2 regions of the Brotaphodocola sp. genome follow, and region 2 is predicted to be linked to the other one. Evidence: riboswitches for the same ligand, from Rfam matches in the RefSeq annotation. Region 2 holds a riboswitch; the other holds the start of a gene.

Region 1 (11,650 bases), on a different contig from region 2:
GGCAATAGCAAAATTGGTTATTTGGATGAAAGACGCAGTGTCTAGGCTCTGATCCACTTCTTCCCTTTACAAGAAACGTCTCTTTCAAATCGCCCGCCTCAGAGTCAATGCAAAATACTGTTATTTTCCCCACTCCCTGAAGGCGACCCTGAGATGGGACGAGAAGCCATTTTCCACTCTTATCCTGACAAACCTGATGCGGATGAGAGATATAGCCCGGACCGCCATTTCCGGAAATAAACTTTAATTCCTTAATCTTTCCGAGTGATCCATCCGCCTCAATCGGAATCACAGATACTCCACCAGTCTGCAGATTTGCCACAAACAGCCACTTTCCCGTCTGATCAAGCGTCAAATGAACCGGATTTGTCCCATGAGTTTCGGTTGTGTTCTGGTAAGTGAGCGTTCCGTCCTCTCCCACCACATAGGCACTGACCTCCGAGAAATCGCCGTGAATCGCATACAGTCGATCCTGCTTTTTATTGAGACAGAGATAAGACGGATTTACCTGTCCCTCTGCAATCTGCAATAATTTCCACACTCCACGTTCAACACGGTACACACGAATTCCTTTTCCTCTCGCCTTGCGCTCTTTCGTTGTCCGACATCCAACATATGCATAATAGCTATCGCTCATCGTATCTTAAATCTCCTTTCTACCTGTTTCCTGATAAATCCCTTTTTCCTGCAAAATGATCGTTCGCCTTATCTGAAGTTTTCGACACTGTCGCACGAATCTTGTAACCGCCAAGCACAATGTACATCACAATCGCACAGATCAGATTTGAGATTGACACACCGAGAAAGATCTGATTGCTAAGTCCCTCAATTCCCATTTCCGTCAGCAAATCTCCCACAATGATTCCGGTGAGAGCAATCGGAGAAGCCGTTCCCCCAACCGCTCCAAGGATTGCCATGACACCCATCAGAATCGGGTTGACATTCATCTAGACAGACAGCGAAACTGCAAAGATGACGGTTACTGACTGTACACTGATTGCGCCTGGTCCCGCTGCCGACAGCACAAAGCTGACCACATACACAATAATCGGAACAAGGAAGGTGTTTTTTCCGCAAAGTCCAATCAGACGCTTCGATATTTTTTCCAATGTACCATTCTGCTGAAGTAAACTGAAAAACATCATCGTTCCCAACAAGGTTGCAAACAGTTTATACGGAAATCCTTTGTAAATATCCCCTGCGTTCATTCCCCCTAATGTTCCAAGAACAAGTGCAAGACCAAAACACACAATTCCCACATTCATTTTTTTCGTAAACCCAAGAACAATCGCCCCAACAAGGAATAACAATGCAACGACCTGTAAACCCATATACTTTCCTCTCCTTTTCATATTTCATTTGCGTTTATCTGTAATTTATTCGATTTGGTGTCATCCCGCCAAACACAAAATTCACCCGTACATTTTTTACAACTCCTCCCCTTATTTTTTCTCCGTTTTTTGTTATCTTTACTATACATCTTGTGTATTATAAAGTAAAATGGTATAATTTTATCGTTATCAATAACTATCTGGAATAAAAGAAAAGGAAACAACAAAAAAGGAAATAAAAGAAAAGAAAAAGAAAGAACGGTAAGATTTTATGGACGAAAAAGACTATGAACTTCTCTTAGACTTAAATGAGACAAAAAACATCACAAAAACGGCACAGAAACTCTATATGACCCAACCAGCGATCACCAAGCGCATTCAAAAAATGGAGGAGGAATTGCAGTGTACCCTGTTTCTCCGCTCAAAAAAGGGAATTCTGTTCACCCCCGCCGGTGAGCAGATTCTCCCCTACGCGAAAGAAATCCTTGTGAACAGCCGAAAATTAAAGGGGCAGGTTCTAATGTCTCAGAATCAGATCTGTGGAACCATCCGCCTCGGATCTTCTCTGAACATCGCCCACTACTACCTTCCACGCATTTTAAAACTCTACACCGACAACTATCCCCTTGTCGATGTGCAGATTACGACGGGACAAAGCAAACATCTCTTTCAGCTCTTAACCCGGGATGAGATCTCGATCGCGATTATCCGCGGTCACTATGCCTGGGATGAAGCCTGCCAGCTGATCTCCACAGAACCGATGTGCCTGGTATGCAGCAAAGAGAACCAGGGCAGACCACTCACCAACTATCCCTATATCGGGCGTCACACCGACTCCGATTTAAGCACCCGCATCGACCGTTGGCTTCTTGCACACAATCTGGCCAATCTGCGCCCGCACATGTGGATCGACAGCATTGATGCCTGCAAGGAGATGGCAAGGTACGGTCTTGGCTGGTGTATCTTGCCCAAAATTTGTCTGAATGATTTCGACGGTTACACCGAGGATCTCTATATGGAAGATGGATCTCCGTTTCTTCGCAGTACCTATGTGCTTTACAAGCACCTCTATGCCAAACTTCCGCAGGTACAGCTGTTTCTCGATATGCTGACCAATGACGCCAAACAACCTCTCATGACGTAAATAACCCGGAACTTTTTCCAGAATTCCGATGGCATAATCTCTAGTTTCCTATAAAACAATAAAAGAACGGCTGACCAGAGTGATCAACCGTTCTTTTATTGAATACTTTTATTTTACCAGTTTTTCTTTTCCTTGCTACTGCCGAGAAGAGAGAAGCCCTGCTCTAATCCATCAACGAGCTGCAAAAGTCCGTCGCCTACATCGACTGGAAACAGGGATCTTACTTTTTTACAATGAATGCGCGAAAAGCTCACGCCTTTAGGTGTGGGATGGATAGCATAGATGTTTATTTTTGTGATTCTTCGTCGTCTTTTTTCTGTGTAGAAGTCCAGTCCGGGATATTTCCATTTACGATCGCATGAAAGATGCGCTTTTTTGCACCGCGGTTTTCGTGGTCGATGCCGATCAGAAGCTGTTTGACATACTCTCTGCGCGTGTGACCGTCGGCTGGACAGGGATTCTTGCAGACAGGAAGCTGCATGAGATTGCGGAAACCCCTGACATCCCCTTCTTTGACGAGCATCAGCGGGCGGATGACCGTGAGATTCGTCTTCTCAAGATGAGTGACTGGTGGGAAAGCATAGAATCGTCCCTCGTAGATCAGAGACATCATGGCAGTCTCGATCAGATCATCCTGATGATGAGCATAGGCGATCTTGTTACAGCCGAGTCGCAGTGCCTCATCGTTTAATGCGCCCTTTCGCATTTTGGCGCAGAGTGAGCAGGGATTGGACTCTTTTCGGATATCGAAGAGGATCTTGCCGATCTGGGTGGAGACGACGGAGTAGGGAATACCAAAGTCTTCACAGAGTTTTCGGATCGGTTCAAGATTCATCGTATCAATTCCCATGTCGACGGTGATTGCGGAGAGGGAAAATTTGCGGGGATAGAATTTTTGAAGACCGTGCAGGGCATAGAGCAAAGTCAGGCTGTCTTTTCCACCTGAGATGCCGATTGCGATGTGGTCTCCGTCCTGAATCATATCATAAGTATCAACTGCCTGGCGCACCAGACTCAAAAGTCGCTGTAATTGCATAAAAAGTACCTTCGGATTTCATATTTTCATATTATATCGTAATTTTCATAAAGTGGCGCGATGCCCCGACTTCTCTGTTTTGCCTTCAAACATTCGAGGATAGGTTCTAATTTTTCTTCAGGAATTCGTTGTCAATCCACTGCAGTCGGTGCATTTTTTGTTTCATAGAACGCAATTTCCTATGAAACAAAAAAGCGACTTCGCAAAATCACGAAATCGCTTTATAAAAAATGCAGAAGAAGGGAGTCGAACCCTCAAGGTATTGCTACCACACGGACCTGAACCGTGCGCGTCTGCCAATTCCGCCACTTCTGCATGGTGCGGAAGATGGGACTTGAACCCACACGACATTGCTGCCACTAGATCCTTAGTCTAGCCTGTCTGCCAATTCCAGCACTTCCGCTCACAGGTATGTATTCTACTACAAGTGTTTCCAAAATGCAAGTGTTTTTTCAAAAAAAATAAAATTTTTTAATTTTGATTTTTACAGGTGTAATGAAAGCAAGATATTTTGAAAAAGAAGGGTATGAGATTGTTGTGGATACCCGTGGAACTCTGCTCTGGGAGGATTCTGCCAAGGCGGGCGCCCACTGTTGATTCTGATGAGTGAGAAAGCCAACAAGGAGTATTTGGATTATTTGGATGGCAAGCATATTTCATGGCTGATCAACTCCTACAAACAGCAGTAAAGTGAGGGTAAATGCCAAGTGCACATCCCTCCGGAGCATTTTTTGTATGATAGGACGCAATTCTCTATCATGCAAAAAAATATGTTTTCGAACATTCGTTCGTTAACAAGATGGTCAAAAAAACGAACAAAGGTTTGCTTTTATCAGAAACATATGATAAGATAAATTTACAAACATTTGAAAATAAATTTTCAGAAAAAACATAAATATCCTGCTGAAATATGCAGGCAAAACAGGAGGGCGGACAGATGGCCAGAAAAAAAATCTCTCAGAAACAACAGGAAATTCTTGATTATATCAAGGCGTGCATTCTCAAAAAAGGATACCCACCAGCAGTTCGCGAAATCTGCGAAGCCGTTCATTTGAAATCAACCTCTTCCGTTCACTCTCACTTGGAGACGCTTGAGCGAAACGGATACATCAGACGTGACCCTACAAAACCACGTGCAATCGAGGTTCTTGACAACCAGTTTTCCACTCAGCGCCGTGAAGCTGTTCAGGTTCCGATCATTGGAACCGTCGCTGCCGGACAGCCGATTCTCGCCGAGCAGAATATCGAAGAATATTTTCCGATCCCTTCCGAGTATCTTCCAGCAGGCGGAGAAGTCTTCATTCTGCGTGTCAAAGGCGAGAGCATGATCAATGCCGGTATTTTCAATGGTGATCAGGTCATCGTTCAACAGATGAATATTGCCGAGAATGGAGACATCGTTGTCGCACTGCTTGACGACTCTGCGACAGTCAAGCGCTTCTACCGCGAGAACGGTCACTATCGCCTGCAACCGGAGAATGACACGATGGAACCGATCATCGTCTCAGATGTTCAGATTCTCGGAAAAGTAGTTGGACTGTTCCGAAGAATGTCTTGATCTCGAGATCTTAACCAGATTCCGTTAAACCTGGCAGAACACATTTGCGAATCGAAACCAGCGAATCTAACATGTACGAAAAATCCCATGTCTGAAGGCATCGAAATGGAAACTCGCACGCCTAAAACATGGGATTTTTCATAACAAGCGCCACTGGCGCTTTGCACCCTCGCGGAGCGTTTTTGTACGATAGAACGCAATTTCCTATCATAATTTCCTATCATACAAAGAAAAACAGCCGGTTGGGGGACCGACTGTTTTAAGGAGAAGGTATTTCGTTTCTTATGGGATGTTGCAAAAAACTATATTTTGTATTGGGGGGTTACGTCTATTATAATAGCATGAGCCATCAAAAAAGTGTGCACAAAGTTTGATTTTTTTTGAAAAAGTTTTTTTGCATCTTCCACAATGTGTATCGTTATAAAAACATAGCAAAGTCTTTTTCCCCGTTTTCGTTCTGATACGCTTCTCCCTCGATATCAAAGACCTGCTTAACTCTCGGACGATTAAGCGCCTCGATCGGTGTTCCCTGCGCAATCACTTTTCCCTCATTCATCAGAAAAATATAATCGCAATAATGCGTTGCCAGACGCAGATCATGAATCACAATCAGTACCGTCTTCTTACACGCCTTCAGATAATCAAGAAGAAAGAGCTGGTGACGAATATCTAAATGGTTCGTCGGCTCGTCCAAAATCAACGTGTCCGCTCCCTGCACAACCGCTCGCGCGATAAATGCCATCTTCCGCTCTCCTCCAGACAGCGAAAGGATACTGCGATCCCTCAAGTGCAAGATCCCAAGTTCCTCCATCGCCAGCTCCATGACCTCTCTGTCCGGACGAGAATGGTCAGCTCGCGCATATAGTCCCATTGCGACGACTTCCTGCACCGTAAAATCAAAGACACTCGCCATATCCTGACCGACATAGCCGATCATCGATGCCAGCTGCTTCGGCTTATAGGAAGAAACCGGCTTTCCATCCACAAGAATCTCTCCCTGGGACGGTGTCGTGATCCCAAACGTCGTCTTAATCAAGGTTGATTTTCCGCATCCGTTCGGTCCGATGATCCCGGTCAGACAGCCCTCCCGATTTTCCAGATCAACTCCCTTTAAGATTTCTTTTCCACCAAGCCGGACATGGATATCCTGATATTGAATTTTCATACTTTAAGAAAAATCCTTTCCTATCCTTACTGCCTTACTTTTCGCAACCTTTAATGTCCACCATATCTGCTTCGAATCATCAGAAACAGGAAAAACGGTGCTCCGACAAAGGCTGTGATGATTCCAAGTGGAAGTTCCGCGACTCCAAATCCTCCTCTCGCAAGCGCATCCGCCCACGCAAGATAGATTCCTCCAAAAAGAGCAGAAAATGGCAGTACAATCCGGTTGTCACTCGTCCCGGCAAGGAAACGCACCGTGTGAGGCACAACGAGTCCCACAAATCCAATGATACCCGTCACGGAGACAAGTGATGCGACCATCACCGAACAGAGAATAAAGACGGAATTTCGGAACAACCGCACCCTCATTCCCATCGCCATCGCATCATCATCGCCCATCATCATCATGTTAAACTGCCTTCCGGCTATCGTACAGATTATACTTCCCGCAATCACGCACACCGTCGGAAGCGCAAGGCTCTTCCACTGTGCAGACGCAATGCTTCCCATCTGCCAGTTATAGACCGAAGCGATGCTCTCCGGACTCTTTGCAAGGAAAATCAGAAAACTCGTCACTGCACTCATCACCGCATTGACTGCCGTTCCCGATAAGAGAAGTGTCACCGGCTGAAGTTTTCCACCTCCTGCACTTTTTGCCATCAGATAAACCACTCCTGCAGAGAGAAGTGCTCCGAGAAATGCAGACACTGTCGTCTGGTATTGTCCCGCAAAAAGCGGAAACGGCATCAGAAGTGCCCACGCTGCCCCCGCGGAAGCTCCGGACGAAATGCCAAGAATATACGGGTCTGCAATCGGGTTCAGCACAATCGCCTGCATCGCAGATCCACAGACAGCCAGTCCCGCTCCACAGACCACCGCAAAGATTACTCTCGGCAAACGGATGTTCCAGATAATCTGAAAATGTGGAACAGAGTAGACTCCCTGCGCAAGTTTCTCGCTCCCGCCAAAAATCTTATCGACGATGATTCCGGCTGTCTCCGAAAACGAAATTCCGGTCGAACCAATACTCACCGTTGCAACCATAGAGATGAGAAGTCCCACCAGAAGCAGAAGAAAGAGCAGGAACTCTCTCCCGCTCTTTCCCTGCTTCCCGTTTACTCGAAACATTCCGGGTAGAAGTGCTGTGCAAACTTCTTGCACGCACTTGCCGCACGCACATCCTGCATCACTTCTACCAGCGGAATAATCAGGTAATTCTCATTTTTTACTGCCGGAACTTCAGACAGAGCCGGATTGCTCTTTAAGAAATCGAGCTTCTCCTCCACGGTCTGAGTGCCGTAATCGTTGATGATAATCACATCCGGATTCGTCTCCACAAGAGTCTCCACGCTCGTGTTGAACCAGCGGGAATCTGCCATGTTGCGGGTACAGTTGACTCCACCTGCAAGTTCAATCAAGTTGCTCTCAAGACCTTTTGAGGTCGTGTAGATCTCATTCCCCTTGAAGGTGTCCAGAACGAAAGCCTTCACCTTTGTATCCTCCGGAACGTCCTTAACTGCCGTCTCAACCTCTGCAATCTGATCCTGAATCTCTGTCACGAGTTCCTCTGCCTTGTCCTCAACCTTAAAGATCTTTCCAAGATTGCGAATATCCGTATATACATCCTCAACCGTCTCATCCTGCACGATCGTTCCCGTGATCGTCAGACAGTTGATGCCCTCATTTTCAAACTGCTCATAGCTTCCCCAGGAACCATCTTTAAATGCGCTGATCTGTCCGATTACAAGATCCGTTCCAAGTGCAACTGCATTCTCATTTGATTTCTCGATCTGCGGAATCTTCTCAAACTGTGCCTCAAGCTCCGGAAGCGGTTTATCTGCCGCGCTCGTCGATACATTTCTTCCGACAACTCGGTCTCCAAGTCCAAGCATCACCATATTCTCGGCAGCATAAAGGTTTGCACACAGTACCTTCTCCGGCATTTTCGTGAAGGTAACGGTACGCTCTCCATTCTGAATCTCAACTGTGCCATAATCTGCCGGATCCTGCTGATCCTTGCTCTCCGCCTCGCTCTGATCCGCAGATGCCTCAGATGCTTTGCTCTCCTCTGCCACGGACGATTCTGCTGTGGTCTCCTGCGCACTTGTCGTATCTGCGTTCTTTGGAGCACATCCGGTTGCTAACGCCATTCCGAGAAAAAGCGCCATTGCCTGTACAACTACCTGTTTCTTTTTCATGTTTTTCTCCTCTTTTTCTTCTGCATCATGTCCGCACTTCTCTTACGGGAATATGGGAAGCAAACATGAGCGATGATCGTTGAACTGATAAAAAGATAGTGCTTTGATGCATTTTTCGCTGAAATAAAATCTGAAACAAAAAAATGCCCTCTTTATCGCCTTGACCCTGATTTTCAAAACATCTCAGGTGCAAATGGCAACTCTAAGCGCACATCATAGCATGGGGAGAAGAATACTCATCAAAAAGACGCTGTTCCTTTCTCCAGCGTCTCATATCCAACCTTCCCTCCGAAAGCGGATAATCCCACATGACAGCAGGTCTCCTGGCTTGGAATCATCCTCCGTCTTCGTCTTCCCGGCATTTTTATCTTTCTGCCAGTGACTTTTCTTCAACGTGTGGTAAAAGACTTCGTCCTCCAGTACAGTAGCGGGGGCTGCGCTGTTTGCCAAATGATTGGGGACAGCTTCCCTGTCAGGCCTTTCGGCACTGTCACGCCTATTTGATTTCAGTTCATCCGTATTATAAGAGGTTTTTTGTTCTTTGTAAAGGTTTTTATTTACTCTGATTTGCTCTGTCTTCCTGCTCTCCCGCCTGTGTCAGGGAGAGCGGACTCGTCCTCCTGTCAAAGATCTTTGCACCCAGTTTCTCCTCGATCTTTGCGAGGAAACTGCAAAACGCCGGTTTGGACACAAGGAGCTGTTCCGCTGCCTTCGTGATATTTCGGCATTCCGACACAGACTCTATCTATGATCCTCGCCCGATCTGCACATGGTCTGATTCTCTTTTCAATATCCTCATCACACTCATCGTGGCAGGGAAAATCCCTTTCCGAGTACCTCCTCCGTCGAATCCACAAGCACAAAGCCTTCCGGATCGAGTTCGCGAATCAGGCGCTTGATCTTTGGCAGACGACGCGGAGAGATCGCGCACAAGATCGCCTTCTGGTTCTGTCCTGTGTATCCGGTCTCAATCGGAAACAGCGTCACGCCCACATCGTTTCCGAGCAGAGTCTTTTGGATCTGTCGGTATTTCGGGCTGATGATCCAGAGCTTGACCTGTGTGCTTCCTGTCATCAGAACCTTATCCAGAATCACGGACATCACCATAATCTGAATCATGCCGTATAAAATCTGATTGATGTTGGAAAACGGAATCTGAAGTCCCACAACAAGAATGCTGATTCCCATCATCGCTGTGCCGACCGGTACCCCAAAAATCCGGTTGACAATCAATGGTGGAATATCAAGACCACCCGTCGAAGCATGGGCCCGCATCACAAGTCCAATCCCAATGCCATACAAAATTCCCGCAAACACCGCGCAGAGCACCAGATCATCCGTCAATGCTTTTCCGTCAAACACAATCTCTAAGACGCGCAACATTAGCGGAAAAATCACAGTCGACAACAGTGTCGTCACCGCGAATTCCTTTCCCAAAATCCAGAGTCCAAGCAAAAAGCAGACTCCATTCACAACCGCATACGTCGCGGAGACAGGAAGAGAGGTAAAGACATACACAACCTTTCCGACACCTGTCGTTCCCCCCGTAATCAATCCTGTACTCTCCAAAAATGCTGCCGTCGCAAACGCGACAATCAGATTTCCCACAAGCACCATCAAAAGATTTTTTAATTTTTCCATGTGAACCCCCATTCCCTTCTCTGACTTTTCCCCTCGTTAACAGTTAACACTACTTACTCCATCAAACAACCGCAAACTCGTGCTGATGCAGACATCTGCGTTCTAACGCAGGCGCTTATTTTTCTATTGCGCTCATTTCATTATAGCACAAAAAAGCAGTTTCTGTCTGCATGATTCACAGACAAAAACTGCTTTTCCATGATCCAACAATCAACCGCAGATCAGCGAATAGACTCCAAGTCCCGCAAACGCAGTGCTGATGATCATTGCAAGGAAAATCAACCTTCAACCTTGAGAGAATCTTCCTGTAAGTGTAAGTATTCTTATAAAACGAACAAAACTTTTATCAAGCGTCTCTTTAAAGTGATAAAGTAAACAAAAAAAGGCGAACGAAAGAGTCTATCATCTCTCTTTCGCTCGCCTTTTTTCGATCATATAAATCATACGATCACACACTCACGCAATTTATTAAACTTATCAAATAATCAAACAAATCTGTTAAATGATCTGAACCACATAAATTCCTAGTGAAACGTCTCACTCTTCCGATTTCCAAAGCTCTGACTGTGAACCACCCGATACTGACGTGGGGTCATTCCGTAACGCTTCTTAAACTGTCGGTAAAAATAGCTTACATTCTCATATCCGACGCTCACTGCAACTTCTTCAACCTGAAGATCTGTCTCCACAAGATATTTCGTCGCCTTCTGAAACCGCTTGCGCATCAAAAGCTCCTGAAATGTACATCCAGTTCCCTGCTTAATGATCTTACTAAGTCCGGATAACGACTGATGGAAATCCTCTGCGACCTGGCTCAAACTCGCATTCTTATACTGTGTATCAATATATTTTAAAGTTTCTTTCACGATCACATCTTTATGATTCTGTGAGGAATTCTGAATCAGATTTCCAGAGCTTCCCAGAATATGAAGGAAAATCAATCCCATCGTATACTGGCTGATGATGCTGTCATTTCCGTCATCCCGATACGTCGTAACGATCAGGTTGTCCATCAGATTGCGAATATCCGTCTGTCCCCGCTTCTGGAACAGAAGGTACTGCGCGGATGGATTGTTCTTTCTGAGGAAATTCACCATGAAATTGCGGATCTCACTCGGTTCCTGAAGCATCTGGAACGGAATATCAAAGAATTCTGGGCGCACAATCAAAAACAATGCCAGATCCCCTGGTTTTCCCAGTTTCACTTCATGCTCCACATACTGATTCATCATGAGAAGATCGCCCTCATGCTGAATCAGTTCTTCTCCATCGATCCGATGAATGACACCTCCATGGATTGCGTACACCATCTCAATATAATTATGGCGATGCAGAGGAATCGGCTCCTCATCTCCATAAGCTCTTGCGGTAATCAGCTGACGGTCTTTCAGAAATAGTCCTGCATCCATAACGGCTGCTCCATTTCCTTTTGCCTGCTGAAATATCGTTCTCAACTGTGATTTTTCCTCTGCTGTCACTCCCAGCTGCTTTTTTATTTGTTGTTCGTTCATGAAAAAACCGTCACTTCCTTAAAATGTATATGTTTTTTTAAAACACAGGTATCCTTGACAGAATTTT
Region 2 (11,650 bases):
TGTCTCTGATCCTCCTCCGGGCGCATGCTGTTGTCGATTGCTTCCATACAGGTCGAGACGAGTGCTCTCAGATAATCGGGCAGGTTGCGTTTTACCAGCCAGTAGTCTGCTCCCGCCTCCTCATTCCAGTCAAGAAACTGAAATCCGAAAGTCGGACAGTTCGGATCTTCCTCCGCCTCCATTGCCCAGATCGGAAAATTGCTGAGCAATCCTCCGTCCACAAGCAGATGCTCCCGTCCCCTTGCATCCCGCAGAGAGACCGGCTCAAAAAAAACCGGGATGCTCGAACTTGCAAGCACCGCTCTCGCGACAGGAAAGGTCTCCGGATTCAAACCCAAGAGACTCAAATCATCGGGAAAAATCAAAAGTCGACGCATCGACAGATCGCTGACCGGAATGATCAGCCTTCTGCCTCTTCGGTGAAGATCCCCAAATGTCCGAATTCCCCGTTCGGAAAGTACCTGCTCCATCCATTTTTCGAGGTACCGATTGTTGTACACGCCGAGAGAAAAGAGAAGGGACAGCAGTTTTCCCACTGTCCCGAAGTTATCCACCATATCCCGCCCACGAAACTTTCGGTAATTCAGTGTCTCCATCTCTCTTTTCAGTTCTCGGCACTCATAACCGGACGCAATCAGCGCAGCGACCACAGCCCCCGCGGAAGAACCCGCGACAGACTCAAAACGGTAGCCTTCCTGTTCCATCTCACAGGCAGCTCCGACATGAGCGATTCCGCGCACGCCTCCGCCCTCAAAAACTCCTTTACAGCATTTCATGCATACCCCTCCATATCAACGTAACTGTTCCCATGAAAGAATATGCATGAATCCAGTGAAAAGAGCCTGATTTTCGTTACAATTCATGCGTTGGTCCTGCACAAACGATAACGGATTTTACTTTTCTTCCTCGTCGTCCTTCTTCTCAGACTTCTCGGCATTTGCCTCGCGGATTGCGGTAGCTGCCGCATCTGCTGCTGCCTTTGCAAGGACTGCCGGATCATTTGCCGGAACAGCATTCATAACCGGAATCGGACGGGTGATCTGGAGCGGAAGGTTTACTCCCAGCATATTTAAGATAACACCCTTTGCATCCTTATCAAGAACCTTCGGAAGCTGTTCTGCCTTCACAATAACCGGGCGGAAACTGTCATCCTGACAGAATTTGCGGAACTCTAAGACATCGGTAAATACCGGCTGGTATTTCTCGCCGTCCTTGAGCTTAATCATCGGAGTTGCATTTGTATCCTTCTGAATTGCAAAGATCAGACTGCTCTTGCGGAAGTCTGCGAGCATCTCCTCCTGAAGCTCTTTGAGGCGCTCCTTCGTATCCTCCTCTGCCGGTCTGCGAAGCTCCTGTGCAAAATAAACAGCAGTCAGATGAAGCTGTGGGTTCTCCACCCATACAGAGCCATCCGGCGCTTCCTTCTGATCTCTTTTCTTCACGATCTCCTGAATCTGCATCGTCGTCTCTTCTCCGTTAAAGCTCAGATGAAGAGCATTGACACCCATTGTATACAGAGTGGTAAAGAACAGAAGCATCTGCTTAGATGCCAGTTTCAGCACCGTTGTCGGAATCTTCTTCTGTGCCAGCTCCTCGGTCTTTGCCTTTGCGCTCTGCTCGTCAAAATAAATCATAACCTCATCATCAAAGGTTTCCGGATCACACTCTACATAAGGAGCTCTGGTACAAGCAGACATCAAAATAAAGAATTCCCCCTCTTCTTTTGTCAGTCTGATCAGAAGCTCTTTTTTTCCTTCTGTAATCTCCACGTTCTTCTCGTCACTCATAGCTAATCTCCCTGTCTCCATATTTTATCACATCCACAACATCTCTATCCGTTCACAATCTCTACTCTGATGTGTTTGGTATGTTTCTTTATGGACGCATGGCTTCATTATACAAGGTTTCGTTTGCTTTGTAAATCCTTTCTGTCCGGCGCCCTGATTCCATTTTTTTCAAAAAGTTACCGTTCAGAAAATCTGTCTCTGCGTGCGGAAACCTCAAAAATCCTCCAAAATTCCAAGACTCTGCGCCAGATCTTTCAATTCCTGGTTTCTGTGATTCATCGTGCCAAACCGCTCAACGGTACAGAATACTCTCTGGCAGGTCTTCAAGCATTCCACTGCCTGTGCAAATTCTGAATCTCCGATCGGTTCAAATGCCGGAGAGAAAATGAGATTTGCCGACAGTGCCCGCGCAATCGGATATTCCACATCATTTTCTGCAATCACGCCTGCAAAAAACGGTAAATTCTGTCTCTGCAAACGGCGATACAGCGAAATTGCCGATCCCCCTCCACCGATTACAAAAATCTCCGGTGTCCCGTCTCCTTCTGGCCGCTCAAGCTCCACGGTTCCCGTCTGCGCGCAGAACGTTCCCCGCTGAATCTGATACAACTGCGTGATATTCTGATCGGTGAAAATCTCCTCGGGCGTCCCACACCGCTCAATCCGCTCCTGCCCCACACAGACAATATAGTCCGAGATTCGCTCTGCAAGATCCAGTTCATGAAGAGACATCAGCACTGCAATCCCGCGACTTTTCACGAGTTCTTTTAAGAGTGCGAGAAGTTCGAGTTTGTGGCTGACATCAAGGTAGGACGTCGGCTCGTCAAGCACGAGAATTTCCGGCTCCTGCGCAATCGCCCGTGCAAGAAGAACGCGCTGACGCTGTCCGTCGCTGATTCTGGCAAATTCCCGGTCTGCGAGATCTTTTGCGTGGACAAGCTCCATCGCCTCCAGCACTTTTTGTCGGTCTGCCTGCGTCAAAATTCCAAATCTTCCGGTATACGGATAGCGCCCTGCCTCAACGACATCCCGACATGTCATCTGCTCTGGGCGAACTTTCTGCGTCATCATCACCGCCATCTTTTTTGCCGTCTCCGACGCGGACATTATGCTCATCTTTCTTCCGTCGAGATAAACAACGCCACCAAGCAGAGGAAGCTGACCGATCACGCTCTTTAAGATCGTCGACTTGCCGGTCCCGTTTGGACCGATCAGTGTCACGATCTGCCCTGTTCGAACCTGAAGCGCAATCTCCGAGATTAACGGGCGCGAACCGTATCCGACCGCCATCTGTTCGGTTTGAATTTTATTTTCTGGACTCTTCGATGATTTTTCCATGCGTAACTGCCTTTCTGCTCTCTTTTAAATCTTGCCCTATCTTTCTCTTACGTTGTATTTTTTCTTTTCACGCTCCACCTTTTCTCTTTACACTCTGCTTTTTCTTCGCTTCGCCTTTTTCACCTTGTGCTCTGCTTTTTTCGCTTCGCTCCATCGGCACAACCTCAATCTACTATTTTCCCAACCAAACCATATTAATTGTGGGTTCGCTTCACCATCATCCAGATCACAACCGGCGCACCAAAGACTGCTGTCACAGTACTGATTGAGAGTTCGGTCGGCGCAAAGATCGTCCGCGCAATCAAATCACAGAGTAAACAGAATCCTGCTCCACCAAAGAAACATCCCGGAATCACAAACAGCGGTTTCGACGTTCCGAAAATCCGGCGCACAAGCTGGGGAACTGCAATCCCGACAAAGGAAATCGGTCCTGCAAATGCTGTAACACAGGCAGAGAGAATACTTGAGAGCAAAATCAACTCCACACGAAATCTCCGAATGTTAACACCCATACTTCTCGCATATTCCTCTCCGAGCTGACATGCCCCAATCGGCTTTGCAAGCAACATTGCCATCGCCATACCAAGCACCGTCACAACAGTGATTACCCTGACATTTTCCCACGAGATTCCCGAAAAGCTTCCCATCGACCAGTTGTGAAGATTTACAATCTTTGCATCATCCGCAAACGTCACGACAAAATCTGTGATTGCAGAGCAGATGTATCCAATCATAACTCCACAGACTACAAGCATCGCCATCGAACGCACGCGTCCAGAACATACGAGAACAAATCCCATTGAGATCAGTGATCCAATAAATGCAGAGAGGATCAGAGCCGTCGATCCCAGTGCTATTCCTCTTCCAAGAAAGATAATCATTACAAGGGCGACAACCATCTTCGCCCCGGAAGAAATTCCAAGAACAAACGGTCCGGCAATCGGGTTTGCAAAAAAGGTCTGAAGCAAAAATCCAGATACTGAAAGAATTCCGCCGAGAAGCATTGCCGAAAGAAGACGCGGGAGACGAATATCCCAAACAATATGGCAGGCGACCTCATTTTCCTCATTTCCAAGCAAAATTCCGAGAATCTCCGATAGTGAAAGAGGAACACTCCCGGCATTGATATTCCAGAAGACAAGCAAAATCAGAAGCACCAACAGACTGATATACGAAATCTGCACCCGAAGTTTCTGCTTGTCCTCTGATGAATAACTCGCTTGTATATGTTTCATCTCGTTATCTCCTCTGTCACTTTTTATTTAATCTCTATAAAAAAGGGCGACGTTACACACGCTCATCGATTCACATTTTCACTCCACGTTCACTTTGTCCTCGCCTACATTCTTACTTCAACGGATGCAGATACGTCATCTTCGCCGGATCTGGTTCTTCCTCCGTAAACAGCCGGTGCATATCGAGAATCATATCTCCAAGTCCCATACTCTCCTGAAACATATTTTTTCCGGTGCACCACACATGCCCCTCTTTCACCGCCTTAAATCCAGAAAGCAGACTACTCTTTGCGAGAAGCTCCGAGAGACTTTCAAGTTCCCCATCAATCGTGCTGTTGTAAATTAGATAGTCCGCATCTTTTGCCTCTGCATAAAATGCCTCCATCTGCATATTCATCGTGGAAAGTGCATTTCCATTGTCCTCGATATTCTGAGGAAGCGGAATTCCACCTGCCATCCGGATCATCTCTGAGATATAATCTCCAGGTTTTCTGACATTTGCATAGCCGTTTGAGCTGATGTAGAAAAACGTCGCCGTTTTCCCCGAAGCCTGCTCCGCGACAACCTGCTCCACCTCTTTGGCTTTTTCCTCAAAACACGCTTCTGCTTCCTCCTCTTTTCCGAGAAGAACACCGTAAAGTTTGATCCACTCCATGCGTCCGAGAGGGCTCTTCTCATAGCTTGATCGCTCCACAAGTACCGGAATGCCGAGCTTTTGAAGCTGTTCCTTCACCTCAGGGGAATGGGTAATCATCGTAGACTCAATCGCCAAATCACAGGATTTTGAGAGAATCAGCTCATAATCAGGCGCACTGTACTTTCCCGCATAAGTCATCGCCCCCGACTCCATCGCCTGCTTTGCCTCCTCAATATACCATCCACTCTCCTGTGTTCCAGAAAGCGTCACCTGATCAATCGCATCCAGACTGCGAAAAAGATCCATCGCGGACGTCGCCGACAGATAAATATTCGAGAGCGGACGGCAGATCACGGTCACCCTCTCCGGTACATTCTGCGGGATTTCTGCCTGTTCCGGCACAACAAGATAGGTATCTGCATCCCCGATCACAATTTTTTCATACCCGCCCTCATATTTCTCCACTGAAAACTGAGTCGCATAGCGCAGATTCATCGTCTCCTGAAGCGTCATCGTCTCCCAGTCCTGAGAAACTCCTGTGCTTCCTTCCTGTGATCTTGCTCCCTGCTCCGCCGATTTTGACCCTGCATCTTCATTCTTTGCACATCCGGTCAGAGCAATTCCCGTTCCAATCGTCAGCGTCAGCACAATTAGAAAAATCGATAACCTTCTCTGCATGAAACTTTCCTTTTCCCTGCAATTTCCTATTCGTTTTTCCATACGCTTTTCCATACGTCTTTTCATTCGCTTTTTTATATGATTGTCCATACAATTTCTCATTCCCGATTGTCCTGATTAATTCTCCTGTCGCAGGGAGGCAGAATCAAAAGTCAGGGTATAGGAAATCTCATGAGGCTGGCTCATCGCAACCGTGTCGGCGAGCACTGCCAGCTTGCGATCAAACTCAGCAATCGGAATTTCAAATATGGAACTGTCTCCCTCTCCGACCTGACCGATTCGATCATATTTCACATCATTTACCTTCATATAATCGTAATTCGGACTGCTCCAAATCACCTCTGCAGTTGCAACTCCATCTTTTACCGTCAGATGAGTCGGGGACTCAACCGAAACCTTTCCTGATCCGCCCTGCATGCTCACCTCAACCGTGTAAGTTCCATCTGCAAGCCCAAGGCTCTCCACCGTCACAACCGTTCCATCCGCATATGCCTCAGACGGAAGGGAATCTGCGCGGAAAACAATCTCTCTGTCGTACCATTTCTCTTTTTTCTTGCTGAATGCACTGCAATCAATTCCCGCATCAAGCGCCTCAACCGGCACGGTAAATGTGCAGGAACCATCCTCGGCAGTCTCTGCCGGAATCATCTCGCTCTCCTCAGCCTTTACCGCCTCCTCGGCTTTTCCAAGATAAAGTTTTCCGTAACCGCTTCCGCTCATCGTCATAACTGCCTGCATCGCTCCATCTTTGACTGTGAGTTCACATTTCGTCACCTTAAACATGCTCGAACTCGAATCAACGGTCACCTCATAAGTGCCTTCCTTGAGCTGATCTGCGGATACCGGCTCCATGCCATCCTCGACAACTTCCTTTGCCTCCACAGTTTCATCCCCGGATGCTACACCCGCATCCGCAGCTTCTGCGTTCTCACTCTGCGCCGTTGCCTCTGTCGTCTCCTCTAAACTGCTATCACTCTCCGCATTCGCTGTCCCGCTCGTCTGCTCCATCTTGTTTGCCGTATCATTTTTTGCACATCCGGTTGCAAGCACGGTTGCTGTCGCACACATCAAAATTGCCTTTGCCATCCATCTCTTTCTCATAATATTCTCCTCATTTTTCTTTTCTCAATTTTTATATTTTCCTTAAAATTTCTCTTACTCTCGCAAACACTGCCATATCCGATTCTTCTTGCCGATGTCTTGTAATTGGAAATGTGAGAGAAGCGATCCATTCAAGAAGAATTCAACAGGAATCCATGAAGAAAAAAGACCGATAACCAGTTTTTTCCCGGTCCCGGTCTTTCTTCGACTGACTTTTTTCTAATCTAATTTTTTCCGATCACATTTTTTGTAATCTCTTGTGCCATCTTGCGACACCCGCTTTTTATTTTGCCAGATTGTCAACGGCTGCCTGTGCATGCTGTACGAACAACTGCTGGATCGGCTCAAGCTCACCGAGACCTCTTACCAAACAAGTTACCTCATAACCGGCATCCTCGAAGGTCTTCTTCCAGGAACCATCCTCATCGCCTGCCATATCGTTGTTTGCATGATCACCTGCAACGATCATCAGAGGCTCAAGAACAACTTTCTTGTACTCGCCTGCCTGAACCTTTGCAAGAACATCCTCAAGGCTCGGAGTTGCCTCCACAGTACCAACAAAATAGTTCTCATATCCAGACTCCGTCAGCAGATCCTGCATCTTTGCGTAAATCTGGTTGGAATCAGCCTCGGTTCCGTGACCCATGAAGCAGATAGCGGTCTCGCCGTCATCGTACTCAGCAGTTGCCTCGGTGATCGCCGTCATAACAGCCTTAAAGTCCTCATCGCTCGTCAGAAGCGGTTCGCCGATGGATACTTTCTCAAATGCGTCAGAACGCTCTGCAACCTCATTGACAAGATCAGTGTACTCCAGACCATTCATCAAATGGGTCGGCTGAATCACAAGTCTCTTTACGCCATTCTTCTCTGCACGGTCAAGTGCCTCGGTCACATTGTCGATAATCTCGTTGTCACGGGATTTTACATGGTCAATGATGATCTGGCTCGTAAATGCACGGCGAACGGAATAATCCGGAGATGCCTTCTCGATCGCATCCTCGATTGCACCAACGGTCATGCGACGGTTGTCATTGTAGCTCGTTCCGAAGCTGACTACCATCAGTTCATCCTCGCCGATCTCATCCTGATTTCTCGGATTATCCTTGGAAGCATCACCGGTATTGTAGTTCTCTTCCTCTTCTTCCTCGGTCTCTGCGGTCTCTGCCTCAGTCGTCTCCTCTGCAGTGGTCTCCTCCGCACTCGTCTGCGCCTCGGTCGTCTCTGCCGTAGTCTCCTTAGATGAGCTTGAGCATCCTGCTACCACTGCCACCGTCGTTGCTACTGCAAATAAAGCTGCCATTTTTTTCAGTTTCATTCTTTTCTTCCTCCCTTTTTTCTGCAAGTCCTGAGCCTTTTGAATATTTAACGATTCTTGTCCTCGTTCTCTCAGGCTCTGCTCTCTATCCAACTAACTTGAAATAGACAGGAAAAAGTTTCCCACAAAAAATGATTCTGAACAAAATAACAGCTCTCTCATCCGCTTGCATTCCGGTTTCCAAACCGACAGCCGAAACCGAATGTTCCGCTGTATCTGTCAGAAACCTGTCCGCATCGCTTTTCTCATTCTGATATTATCTCTCTTGTACATGTAGCCCAGCATTTTGCTGGTCTGTATATCTCACGCTGCATTCAGGTCGGTACGATCAATTCCTCGTGATCTGGAAAATCTTTCCTGTACCAGCATCCGGCAGGTTTCCTGGCTCAACTGTTTGAGGAATCCATCTGTTCAGTCATTCCCCACGCAAAAGACCGCCTTCCCAATTTTCTATCAGTGGCTTTCTGGTCTTTTCGCTCCAGTCTCACAGTGACGAGATCGCACAGGTCTTTCACCTGTTTCCCTTTTACCTGTCTGCAAGTTCCCTTACAGACAGCACCGGCTACTCTTAATCAGATATTGGCTCTATCCTATCACGGAATGTCACAAAAGACAATCCTTATTTCTCAGCAGAGAATTTTGCCTTCTGCTCCTCCAAGAACTCCGAAGTCTCGAAGTAATCGATCTTCATCGCATGTTTTACCTCTGCAAGAGTCTGGCTTGCAGTCTCTCTTGCCACACGGGTTCCCTCGCGAAGAATCTCGTAAACATCCTCAATCCGGCTCTCATACTCTTTTCTGCGCGCACGGATCGGGCGAAGCTCTTCCTGCATGACGTTGTTCAAGAACTTCTTCACCTTCACATCACCAAGACCACCTCTCTGGTAGTGATCCTTGAGTTCCTGAAGGTTCTTGTAATCCGGAAGATACTCTGCAAAATGATCGTCATTGCAGAATGCATCCAGATAGGTAAATACCGTGTTGCCCTCGATGCAACCCGGATCTTCGACGCGGATGTGGTTCGGATCGGTGTACATTGACATGATCTTCTTGCGAACTTCCTCCTCGGTCTCAGACAGATAGATGCAGTTGCCAAGGGATTTGCTCATCTTTGCCTTTCCATCGGTACCCGGCAGACGCAGGCAGGCCTTGTTGCTCGGAAGCAGGATCTGCGGATCTACGAGAGTCTCTCCGTATACAGAATTAAACTTGTGAACGATTTCCTTCGTCTGCTCGATCATCGGCATCTGATCCTCACCAACCGGAACTGTTGTCGCCTTGAATGCGGTGATGTCTGCCGCCTGGCTGATCGGATAGCAGAAGAATCCAACCGGAATGCTTGTCTCAAAATTGCGAAGCTGAATCTCTGCCTTTACCGTAGGATTTCTCTGAAGTCTCGAAACCGTAACCAGATTCTGATAGTAGAACGTCAGCTCTGTCAGCTCCGTCACATAGGACTGAACAAAAATATTCGACTTTGTCGGGTCAATTCCGACAGATAGATAATCCAGTGCAACCTCCATGATATTATTGCGCACCTTTGCCGGGTTGTCCGCATTGTCAGTCAGCGCCTGTGCATCTGCGATCATAATAAAGATCTTATCAAATTCACCTGAATTCTGAAGCTCCACACGACGCTTTAAAGAACCCACATAATGTCCAACATGCAGTCTTCCCGTCGGACGGTCACCGGTTAAAATAATTTTATTTGCCATTCGTTTCTTCTCCTTGTTCCTCTAAGTTCCTCTAATCTAATTACTTATTTATTATACTCAAAATATGCGCAAGATCAAATGTTATTTTATTTTCCCACTTCCACAATCTTACCGATCAGATCCATATATTTCCCACAATACTCATTGTAAAGCGGAAGCATTTTTTCCTGAAATGCAGACTTTTCCTCCGGAGTCAGTTCAATCACCTGACAACCAGCTTTTTCGACAATCTCCCGTGAGCGCTTCGTTCTCTCCTCCCAGAGTTTTCTCTCATAAAGTGCGGACTCCTTCGCACACTCACGGATGATCTCCTGATACTCGGGACTCAGCTTCTTCCATGTGTTCTCCGAGATCATCTGCACTTCCGGAACTCGCGCATGCTCATCAACCGTCATATATTTGGCGACCTCATAGTGGCGCTCTGACTGATACGACGGCCAGTTGTTCTCTGCTCCGTCAATCTTTCCGGTCTCAAGCGCTGAGTAGACACTCGCAAACGCCATCTGTACCGGCTCTGCGCCGATCAGCTCCACCATCCGGCTCATCAGTTCCGATTCCTGCACTCGAATCTTCATTCCGACCATATCTTCTGGTGTCCGAATCGGCTTTTCTGATGTATAGAAATTTCGCGCTCCCGCATCATACCAGGAAAGTCCGACAAGACCATATCCCTCAAAGTTATGAAGGAACTGGTCTCCGATCTCACTCTCAAGCACCTTCCACATATGTTCTGCACTGTTGTAGAGGTATGGCATCTGGAGTACATTTACGGATGGAATGAATTCTCCGACCGAAGAGAGGGAGGCACGGGTGAAATCAATTCCGCCGAACTGGAGCTGTTCAATCACCGACTGCTCATCGCCGAGTACCGCTCCCGCATTGACCTGAACGAGAATTTTTCCTCTGGTCCGCTCCTCGACCAGTCTTGCGAATTCGTAGGCACCCTGAGTCGTCGGATAATCCTCCGCCTGATTCTCCGCATACGTCAACACAAAATCCGGCACAACCGCTGTATTTTCCCTGTTCTTTGCCCCACACGATGCGAGCAGTGCACATGCGCCAAGCAGGCTGACTGCGCCGAAAATTCTGCCTGCAAATCTGCAAATTTTCTTTCCTTCACATCTCCCACTCCGCATGTCTCCGTTTTCCTGCCTCTCCACCACATTTTCTCCTTCTGCTTCTACACTTCTTTTTTCTTTCCATTTGTCAATGATTCCAATTATACCATAAATCCGATATGCTACGCTTCCAAATGTTGAAAGAATTTCACCAAAATTTATGAAACAGAGTGCGCATCTTCGTTCCACTGCGGTCGGTGCATAACAAGCGCCACTGGCGCTTTGCACCCTCGCGGAGCGTATCACTCAGAAGGGGATTGTCTCCCCTCCTGAGAAGACTTGTGATACCCCACCTAAAGAGGAGGGGGGACATCCACTCTGAGTTATAACATAATCTTAACAAGTTTACGACTCTTTCTCAAACGATCCACATGTTAATCCATTCACATCTACGGTACACAGAATTACCACAAAATTTCCACAAGAATATCACAGACTCCTTTTAAGATTAAGTAACGTATCAGTTAAAATTATTAACATTATAAATAAACATTATAAGAGAGAAACAAACGGGAGGATGAGAACGATGAGACTACTGCTTGCGGAGGATGAGCATTCGCTTTCTAAAGCAATCATCACAATCTTGGAGAGAAACGGCTACCAGGCGGATGCTGTCTACGACGGGGAGGAGGCGCTGAATGCCTTGGCGAGTGGGCGTTACGACGGCGCCGTTCTCGATATCATGATGCCGAAAATGGACGGACTCACCGTCCTCAAACAGATCCGT

Evidence for each region. A riboswitch is a leader RNA that binds a small molecule or an ion and turns the genes downstream of it on or off. The one in region 2 is predicted to bind cobalamin.
Region 1: it holds a riboswitch for cobalamin, as region 2 does, so the genes downstream of both, AC4EVX_RS10135 (ABC transporter substrate-binding protein) here and AC4EVX_RS03645 (sirohydrochlorin cobaltochelatase) in region 2, are expected to answer to the same signal.

The regions. Positions count from the first base shown of each region.
Region 1 covers NZ_CFAHBC010000028.1:1,477-13,126, forward strand. Annotated here, with positions in the region: gene AC4EVX_RS10085 (lactonase family protein) at 1-637, opposite strand, end outside; gene AC4EVX_RS10090 (hypothetical protein) at 657-947, opposite strand; gene AC4EVX_RS10095 (SLC13 family permease) at 948-1,331, opposite strand; gene AC4EVX_RS10100 (LysR family transcriptional regulator) at 1,603-2,475, shown strand; gene AC4EVX_RS10105 (tRNA 2-thiocytidine biosynthesis TtcA family protein) at 2,762-3,511, opposite strand; tRNA gene AC4EVX_RS10110 (tRNA-Leu) at 3,743-3,826, opposite strand; tRNA gene AC4EVX_RS10115 (tRNA-Leu) at 3,828-3,914, opposite strand; gene lexA (transcriptional repressor LexA) at 4,449-5,069, shown strand; gene AC4EVX_RS10125 (ABC transporter ATP-binding protein) at 5,488-6,234, opposite strand; gene AC4EVX_RS10130 (FecCD family ABC transporter permease) at 6,285-7,361, opposite strand; gene AC4EVX_RS10135 (ABC transporter substrate-binding protein) at 7,349-8,431, opposite strand; cobalamin riboswitch at 8,728-8,938, opposite strand; gene AC4EVX_RS10140 (LysR family transcriptional regulator) at 8,985-9,167, opposite strand; gene AC4EVX_RS10145 (YitT family protein) at 9,236-10,072, opposite strand; gene AC4EVX_RS10150 (AraC family transcriptional regulator) at 10,597-11,583, opposite strand.
Region 2 covers NZ_CFAHBC010000005.1:75,278-86,927, forward strand. Annotated here, with positions in the region: gene AC4EVX_RS03615 (patatin-like phospholipase family protein) at 1-776, opposite strand, end outside; gene AC4EVX_RS03620 (SseB family protein) at 894-1,787, opposite strand; gene AC4EVX_RS03625 (ABC transporter ATP-binding protein) at 2,001-3,125, opposite strand; gene AC4EVX_RS03630 (FecCD family ABC transporter permease) at 3,320-4,360, opposite strand; gene AC4EVX_RS03635 (ABC transporter substrate-binding protein) at 4,473-5,675, opposite strand; gene AC4EVX_RS03640 (hypothetical protein) at 5,793-6,776, opposite strand; gene AC4EVX_RS03645 (sirohydrochlorin cobaltochelatase) at 7,060-8,091, opposite strand; cobalamin riboswitch at 8,446-8,669, opposite strand; gene trpS (tryptophan--tRNA ligase) at 8,711-9,805, opposite strand; gene AC4EVX_RS03655 (TRAP transporter substrate-binding protein) at 9,892-10,965, opposite strand; partial or broken gene AC4EVX_RS03660 (response regulator) at 11,450-11,650, shown strand, end outside.